2 regions of the Pimelobacter sp. 30-1 genome follow, and region 1 is predicted to be linked to the other one. Evidence: riboswitches for the same ligand, from Rfam matches in the RefSeq annotation. Region 1 holds a riboswitch; the other holds the start of a gene.
The links. A riboswitch is a leader RNA that binds a small molecule or an ion and turns the genes downstream of it on or off. The one in region 1 is predicted to bind glycine.
Positions count from the first base shown of each region.

Region 2: another riboswitch for glycine. It lies ahead of gcvP (aminomethyl-transferring glycine dehydrogenase); the one in region 1 lies ahead of gcvT (glycine cleavage system aminomethyltransferase GcvT).

Region 1 covers NZ_NHTS01000002.1:516-4,718, forward strand. Annotated here, with positions in the region: gene glyA (serine hydroxymethyltransferase) at 1-856, opposite strand, end outside; gene gcvH (glycine cleavage system protein GcvH) at 868-1,239, opposite strand; gene gcvT (glycine cleavage system aminomethyltransferase GcvT) at 1,269-2,414, opposite strand; glycine riboswitch at 2,571-2,667, opposite strand; gene CCO04_RS04475 (hypothetical protein) at 2,905-3,249, shown strand; gene CCO04_RS04480 (SDR family NAD(P)-dependent oxidoreductase) at 3,270-4,203, shown strand, end outside.
Region 2 covers NZ_NHTS01000007.1:360,662-364,864, forward strand. Annotated here, with positions in the region: gene gcvP (aminomethyl-transferring glycine dehydrogenase) at 1-1,550, opposite strand, end outside; glycine riboswitch at 1,627-1,724, opposite strand; gene CCO04_RS20540 (MerR family transcriptional regulator) at 1,741-2,346, opposite strand; gene CCO04_RS20545 (bifunctional nuclease family protein) at 2,507-2,980, opposite strand; gene CCO04_RS20550 (MerR family transcriptional regulator) at 3,024-3,755, opposite strand; gene CCO04_RS20555 (FHA domain-containing protein) at 3,758-4,203, opposite strand, start outside.

The DNA.
Region 1 (4,203 bases):
GCTCCTGGCGCTCCTTGAACTCCGGCGACGCGGCCATCTTGAAGGCCACGGCCTTGGCCGCGACGACGTGCTCCAGCGGTCCGCCCTGCTGACCGGGGAAGACCGCGCTGTTGATCTTCTTGGCCAGCGCGGCCTTGCTGAGGATGACGCCGCCACGCGGTCCGCCGAGGGTCTTGTGCGTCGTCGTGGTGACGATGTCGGCGTAGGGGACCGGGCTCGGGTGCAGGCCGGTCGCGACGAGTCCCGCGAAGTGGGCCATGTCGACCATCAGGTAGGCGCCCACGAGGTCGGCGATCCGGCGGAACTCGGCGAAGTCGAGCTGGCGCGGGTACGCCGACCAGCCGGCCACGATCAGCTTGGGCTCGTGGAGCACGGCGAGCCGCTCGACCTCGGCCATGTCGACCCGGAAGTCGGCCGGGTCGACGTGGTAGGCGACGACGTCGTAGAGCTTGCCGGAGAAGTTGAGCCGCATGCCGTGGGTCAGGTGCCCACCGTGCGCCAGGTCGAGCCCGAGGATCGTGTCGCCGGGATCGAGCAGCGCGAACATCGCGGCCGCGTTGGCCTGGGCGCCGGAGTGCGGCTGCACGTTAGCGGCCTCGGCTCCGAAGAGGTCCTTGACCCGGTCGATCGCGAGCTGCTCGATGACGTCGACGTGCTCGCAGCCGCCGTAGTAGCGGCGGCCGGGGTAGCCCTCGGCGTACTTGTTGGTCAGGACCGAGCCCTGCGCCTCCATCACCGCGACGGGGGCGAAGTTCTCGGACGCGATGAGCTCGAGCGTGCCCTGCTGGCGGGCGAGCTCGGCGGTGATCGCCGCGTGGACGTCGGGGTCGAAGGCGGCGAGGGACTGGTCGAGCACGGCCGGGCCCATCAGGCGTCCAGGAGGGCTTCGTAGGCCGCGGCGTCGATCAGCTCGCCGGGCGCGGTGACCTTGACGACGAACAGCCAGCCGGCGCCGAACGGGTCGCTGTTGACCAGGCTCGGGTCGGCGTCGACGGCGTCGTTGACCTCGACGACCTCGCCGGTGACCGGGGCGTAGAGGTCGCTGACGGACTTGGTGGACTCGAGCTCGCCGCAGGACTCGCCGGCGGTGACGGAGGCGCCGACCTGGGGGAGGTCGACGTACACGACGTCGCCGAGTGCGTCGGCGGCGTAGGCGGTCACGCCGACCTTGGCGAGGTCGCCGTCGAGGGCGACCCACTCGTGCTCGGCGGTGTACTGGAGGTTCGTGGGGTTGGTCATGGTGATCTCCTGGAAGTCGTGGGCTGGGCTCAGCGGGTGCGGGTGTAGAACGGGAGCGCGACGACCTCGGCGTCCTCGAGGGTGCCGCGCAGGGACACGGCCAGGCGGGTACCCGGCTCGGCCAGCGCCGGCGGCACGTAGGCCATCGCGATCGGCTTCTCCAGCGTGGGGGAGGGCGAGCCGCTCGTGACGATGCCGACCTCGGCACCGGTCGCCGGGTCGTGCACCGGGTAGCCGGCCCGCGGCGAGCGCCGGCCGGACGAGACCAGGCCGACGAGCACGCGCTGCGGACCCTCCTCCTTGCGCCGTGCCAGCGCGGCGTCGCCGACGAAGCCCTCGGGCTTGTCGAGGACGACGACCCGCCCGAGGTTCGCCTCGAAGGGCGTCGTCTCCCGGTCGAGCTCGTGACCGTAGAGCGGCATGCCCGCCTCGAGCCGCAGCGTGTCGCGGCACGCCAGGCCCGCCGGGACCAGGCCGTGCGCCTGGCCGGCCTCGCTGAGCGCCGCCCAGATCGCCGCGGCGTCGTCCGGCTTGCAGTAGACCTCGAAGCCGTCCTCGCCGGTGTAGCCGGTTCGGGCCAGCAGCACGTCGATCCCGGCGACCGTGCCGGCGTCGATCGCGTAGTACTTGAGGTCGGGGACGTGCAGCTCGGTCAGCCCGGCCAGGATCTCCGCCGACGCAGGACCCTGGACCGCCAGCAGCGCCCAGTCGGCCGAGGTGTCGCGGACCTCGACGTCGTACCCCTGGGCGCGGGCGGCGAGCTCGGGCGCCACCACGGCGACATTGCTCGCGTTGGCGACGACCAGGAAGTGCTCGTCGGCGAGCCGGTAGACGACCAGGTCGTCGATGATCCCGCCGTCCTCGGCACAGATCATGGAGTAGCGCGCCCGGCCGACACCGATCGCCGACGGCCGGCCCACCAGCGCCCGGTCGAGCGCGGCGCCGGCCCCGGGCCCGCTCAGCTCGATCTCGCCCATGTGGGTCAGGTCGAAGAGTCCGGCCGTCGTACGGACGGCGCGGTGCTCGGCGGTCTCCGAGCCGTACCGGACCGGCATCTGCCAGCCCGCGAAGTCGGTGAACGACGCACCGAGCGCGCGGTGCACCTCGTGCAGCGGGGTGAGCCGCGGCGTGCTCGGCGGAGCGTCCTGCGGGGTCCCTGCGGGGGTCGTGGTCATTTGGGAGGCTTCCTCGTGGAGAGCCGGCTCGCGCCGCGCTCGTGGCTGGGTTGCCTCCCCGCTCTGTCATCGCTACCTGAGAGCTTCACCGTCCGGTCGGACGGCTTGCACCGTGGGTGCGGACCGGTGGATCCGGTCCGACTTTCCAGAGTTCGCCTCGTCCCAGCGGTCAGGGTGCCTGAGAGATTCTTGGGGAGATTTGCTCCTTCGGCGCCCCGTCCTCGTGGGACGGAGACTCTCCCGCTGGGGTTCGAACAGCGCGATGTTCAGTTGTGCGTCGCTGAGCCTAGGAGGCTGCGGGGGCCGGGTCAACGCGGGGTGGGGCTGGCGGCCGCCGAGGGCGCGGGGTTCCGGCGCCGAGGTTGCTTGGTTTCTGGGTCGAGGTCGCGGGGTTGCTGCGCCGAGGTTGCTGGGTTGGCTGGCTGGTGAGCTTGGTTGCGGTGGCGGCCGCGCTTAGCCGGCCGCCACCTCGGCGCCTATCGTCGGCCCCGTGGATCCTGTGGTCTGGTTCGTGGGGGCTGATGAGGAGCCTGCCGATGCCGCCTTCGGGCCGGATGCCTTCGAGCAGATGAGCCTCGAGGCCGCCGGGAGCGCCGCCGAGGAGGCCGCGATCCGGGAGTTCTGGCGGGGGCACCGGGTGGTGCTGATGTCGGTGGAGGGGGCGTACGCCTACCTAGCCACCCGTACGACGGACGGCGCCGTCGTCCACGGCGTCGAGCCCGAGTTCGAGGAGACCACGGTGGTCGCGGCGAGCGAGGCCGGGCTGCGGGCGCAGGTGGCGGGTGAGGTGCCGGTGCATCCGCTGGTCGCGGGCCTGATCCATGGCCTGGGCTGAACCGCACGTACGATTCGGCAGTGCCCAGCCCGTACTTCGTCGACCCCTCCGAGCAGCTGAGCGGGATCGACCCCGACGAGCTCGCGATCGCCCTCAAGGTCCTGGGGCAGCTGCCGCAGCTGCCGCCGGACCACGATGACATCCGCACCGTGAAGCGGGCGGCGTCGTACATGTACAAGATGATCAAGCGGGCGCGGCGGGCCGAGATCCGGATGGAGCGGCAGAAGCACGACCAGGAGATCATCGAGAAGACGGCGACCGGGTCGGCGATGCGGATCGATGACGAGACGGCGGGGATCCCGTTGGTGTCGACGGCGCAGGGGGCGTTCGCGGGGGAGCTGATCACGGCGCGCGGGTGCTACATCTGCAAGGAGGACTTCACGCTCGTCGACGCGTTCTACCACTGGTTGTGCCCGCGGTGCGCGGCGATGAGCCATGCCAAGCGCGACCAGCGCACGGACCTGACGGGCAAGCGGGCGCTGCTGACGGGCGGGCGGGCCAAGATCGGGATGTACATCGCGCTGCGGCTGCTGCGCGACGGGGCGCACACGACGATCACGACGCGCTTCCCCAAGGACGCCGTACGGCGCTTCGCCGCGATGGAGGACTCCGCCGACTGGCTGCACCGGCTCAAGGTGGTGGGGATCGACCTGCGCGATCCCACCCAGGTGATCTCGCTGACCGACGACGTCGCGGCCGACGGGCCGCTCGACATCATCGTCAACAACGCCTGCCAGACCGTACGACGCCTCCCCGGCGCCTACTCCCACCTCATCGACGGCGAGAACGCGGCACTCCCGACCGCCGAGTCGCTGGGCGTCAAGGCACTGCCCGAGATGGTCACCTTCGACCGGATCTCCGAGGCCCACCCCGCGGCGATCGCGGGCGCGCTGTCGACGACCGCGGTGGCCCACCACGACGGTGAGTCGGCGGAGGCGGCGGTGGCGGCGCACA
Region 2 (4,203 bases), on a different contig from region 1:
AACGGGTGCAGGTTCGCGAAGCCGGCCAGCGAGATGGGCTCCATCTCGGTGGTGGCGTTGAGCTTCATCGTGCACGAGCCGAGCGGGATCATGCCGCGGTCGAGCGCGTAGTCACGGTTCGCGAGCCGCGTGACGTAGCGCAGCATCGAGGTCTCGTTGTGGTGGGTGTTGAAGACCGGGTGGGTCAGGTAGTCGGTGGTGCGCTCGAGGTCCTCGGGCAGGCCGGCCTCGCCCGCGGCGGAGACCTCGGTGACACCGAACGCGGCCAGCACCGCGCTCAGCACGCCCTCGCCGGCGGTCTCGCCGAACGCGATGGCGACGGTGTCGGCGTCGACCGGGCGCAGGTGCAGCCCGGCGGCACGGGCCGCGGCGACGACCTCGTCCGCGCGCCCGGGGACCCGGACGGTGAGGGTGTCGAAGAAGCTCTCGTTGACGACCTCGATGCCGGCCGCGCCGAGGGACGCGGCGGCGCGGCGGGTCAGGGCGTGGATGCCGGCCGCGATGTCCTTGAGGCCGGCGGGACCGTGGTAGACGGCGTACATGCCGGCAGTGACGGCGAGCAGCACCTGCGCGGTGCAGATGTTGGACGTCGCCTTGTCGCGGCGGATGTGCTGCTCGCGGGTCTGGAGCGCGAGCCGGTAGGCCGGGCGGCCCTCGGCGTCGACCGAGACGCCCACGAGGCGACCGGGGAGCTGGCGCTCGAGGCCCTCGCGCACGGCCATGAAGCCGGCGTGCGGGCCGCCGTAGAACAGCGGGACGCCGAAGCGCTGGGCCGAGCCGACCACGACGTCGGCGCCGAGCGCGCCGGGCGCCTCGAGCAGGGTGAGCGCGAGCAGGTCGGCAGCGACGACGGCCAGGCCGCCGCGCTCGTGGACCGCGTCGATGACCGGCTTGATGTCGCCGATCCGGCCGGAGGCGCCGGGGTACTGCACGAGCACGCCGGAGACCTCGCCCTCGGGCAGGCCCTCGCTGAGGTCGGCCACGAGGATCTCGATGCCGATGCCCTCGGCGCGGGTGCGCACGACGTCGATGGTCTGGGGCAGCGCGTCGGCGTCGACCACGAACGGGCCGCTCGCCTTGCGGTTGGCACGGAAGGCCAGCGCGACCGCCTCGGCGGCGGCGGTGCCCTCGTCGAGGAGCGAGGAGCCCGCGGTGTGCAGGCCGGCCAGGTCCGCGACCATGGTCTGGAAGTTGATGAGGGCCTCGAGCCGGCCCTGCGAGATCTCCGGCTGGTACGGCGTGTAGGCGGTGTACCAGCTCGGGTCCTCGAGCACGTTGCGGCGGATCACCGCCGGCGTCACGGTCGCGTGGTAGCCCAGGCCGATCATCGCCTCACCGGGCACGTTGGCCCCGGCCAGGGCGCGGAGCTCGGCCGCGGCGGTCTCCTCGTCGACCGCGTCGGGCAGGCCGAGCGGGTCGGTGGAGCGGATCGACTTCGGGACGGCGGCTTCCATCAGGGCCTCGAGCGAGGCGTAGCCGAGGCGGTCGAGCATCGCCTCGACCTGGGCGTCGTCGGGGCCGATGTGACGGTGGACGAAGGGTGCGCTCATGTGCGGGGTGGCTTCCTCGAGGAACAACAGGACAGCCTCCCCCTCTGTCAGCGCAGCGGTGCACCTTCAGAGTTGCCTGCTCTGCACGGTCCTGGCGCCTGAGAGGTTCCGGGGAGGGATTGCCCCTTCGGCGCCAGCCTCACGGTGGAGACTGGACTCTCCCGTGCAGCATCGATCAGCGAAAGACAGGTTACCCCACGTTGCGGGCAGCGCGCCGCGCGGCGAGCTCGTCACCGGCGTGGCCGGCCTCGTCCGGCGTACCGGCCTCGGCGGCGGACTCACTCGGCAGCTGCGCCAGCGTGCCCTCGATCTCGCGCCACACGCCACCGATGGCGATGCCGAAGACACCCTGACCGCCCTGGAGCAGGTCGATGACCTCGTCGTTGCTGGTGCACTCGTAGACCGAGGCGCCGTCGCTCATCAGGGTGACCTGGGTGAGGTCGTCGGTGCCGCGCTCGCGCAGGTGGCCCACGGCGGTGCGGATCTGCTGGAGCGAGATGCCCGCGTCGAGGAGCCGCTTGATGATCTTGAGGATCAGGATGTCGCGGAAGCTGTAGAGGCGCTGCGAGCCGGAGCCCTTGGCCCCGCGCACGCTGGGCTCGATCAGGCCGGTACGGGCCCAGTAGTCGAGCTGGCGGTAGGTGATCCCCGCGGCGTTGCACGCGGTCGGGCCGCGGTAGCCCTGGTCGCTGGGAAGCGGGGAGACGTCATCGGTGAAGAGCAGACCCTGCTCCTCCGCGACAGCGGTCGCCGCAGCCGTGTCCTGACCGACCTTCTCGGGCTGCTGCTCGTTCACGGGGTCCTCCACTGGGCGCGGCGTTGCACTGCTGTCGTTTCGACTCTTCAAGGTACGGCCGCGGCATCAGGCCGGTCAAAGACGTCGCTGGGCGTGTCGCGAAAACCCTCAAGTTAAGGCTGAGGTTGAGGACCTGCACCCGGTCCGCAGCAGGTCGGGCTCACCCTTGACCGGACTCGAAGTCCTCGGGCGAGACGTGGTCGAGGAACTCCCGGAAGGCCTCGACCTCGTCCTCCTCCTCGGCCGGCGCGGAGAGCCCGGCCTCGGCCAGGACCGCGTCGTCGCAGTAGATCGTCGTCCCGGTGCGCAGCGCCAGGGCGATCGAGTCGGAGGGCCGGGCACTGACCTCGGCGCCGGAGGCGAAGACGAGCGTGGCGAAGAAGACGCCGTCACGCACGTCGGTGATCCGGACCTCGCTGAGCTCGTTGCCGGTGGCGGAGAGGATGTCCTTCATCAGGTCGTGGGTCAGCGGCCGCGGCGGCGTGACGCCCTGCTGGGCGAAGGCGATCGCGGTCGCCTCGACGGCGCCGATCCAGATCGGCAGGTAGCGATCGCCGGCCACCTCGCGCAGCAGCACGATCGGCTGGTTGGACGGCATCTCCACCCGCACACCCATGACGTCGACCTCGCGCATGCGTCCAGCCTACTGCTCGGGCCGAACGCCGGGGACGACCGGCTCAGAGCTGGCGCAGACCGGCCTTGACCAGCGTGGCGTGCAGGCGGACCGAGAGCGCGGCGATCTCGCTGACCGCCTCCTCGGCGCGCGCGGCGGCGCCGGCGTCGCGACCACGGCGCGGAGCGACGACCTGCTGGATGAGGCCGATCTCGCGGTCCGCGGCGGTGCGGAAGGCGCGCAGGTGGCGCGGCTCGATGCCGAAGTCGGCGAGCTCGCGGGCGGTCTCGGCGATGACCAGGGCGTCGGTGTCGTAGTGCCCCGTCGCGGACGGGGCGATCAGGGCGTAGGCCTCGAGCTGCCCGAGGAGGTCCTCGTCGATCTCGGCCACCTTGATCAGCTCCTTGCGCGAGAGCCGCAACCGGTCGGTACGACGGAACGACTCGGGGGCGGGCAGGCCGTCGGAGCCCAGGGCGACCTTGGGCACCGTCGGGACGACGGGCTCGGGGGCGGGCGGCTCGAGCCCGCGGTCGAGGGCGTCGAGGTGCTCGCCGATCACCTTGAGCGGCAGGTAGTGGTCGCGCTGCATCCGCAGGATGTAGCGCAGCCGGGCGATGTCGGCCTCGGAGAACTTCCGGTAGCCGGCGGGCGTGCGCTCCGGCTTGACCAGGCCCTCGGACTCGAGGAACCGGATCTTGGGGATGCTGATGTCCTCGAAGTCGGCACGCAGCCGATCGAGGACCTGCCCGATGTTGAGCAGCGGTTCGCGCTCGCCCCGAGCGACCGCAGCGGGCATGCTCAGACGCTCTCGTGCCCGGCGAAGAAGACCAGGCGGTACTTGCCGACCTGCACCTCGTCGCTGTCCTTGAGGGTGGTCTTCTCGATCCGGTCGCGGTTGACGTAGGTGCCGTTGAGGCTGCCCGCGTCCTCGACCGTGAAGCCCTCGCCCTCGCGGCGGAAGACCGCGTGGCGCCGGGAGACGGTGACGTCGTCGAGGAAGATGCCGCTCTCGGGGTGCCGGCCGGCGGTGACCTCGTCGGCGTCGAGCAGGAAGCGGCTGCCCGCACCCGGACCCTTCTGCACGACCAGGAGCGCGTGCCCGGTCGGCAGGGCGTCGACGGCGGCCGCGTCGACCGCGCTCAGCGCGCGGTCGGAGGTCTCGACCTTGTCGCCGCCGCCGAACTGGATCGTCGCGGTGGCATCGGTGACCGGGGGCGCCGCCGGCTCGGGGGCGACCAGGCGCG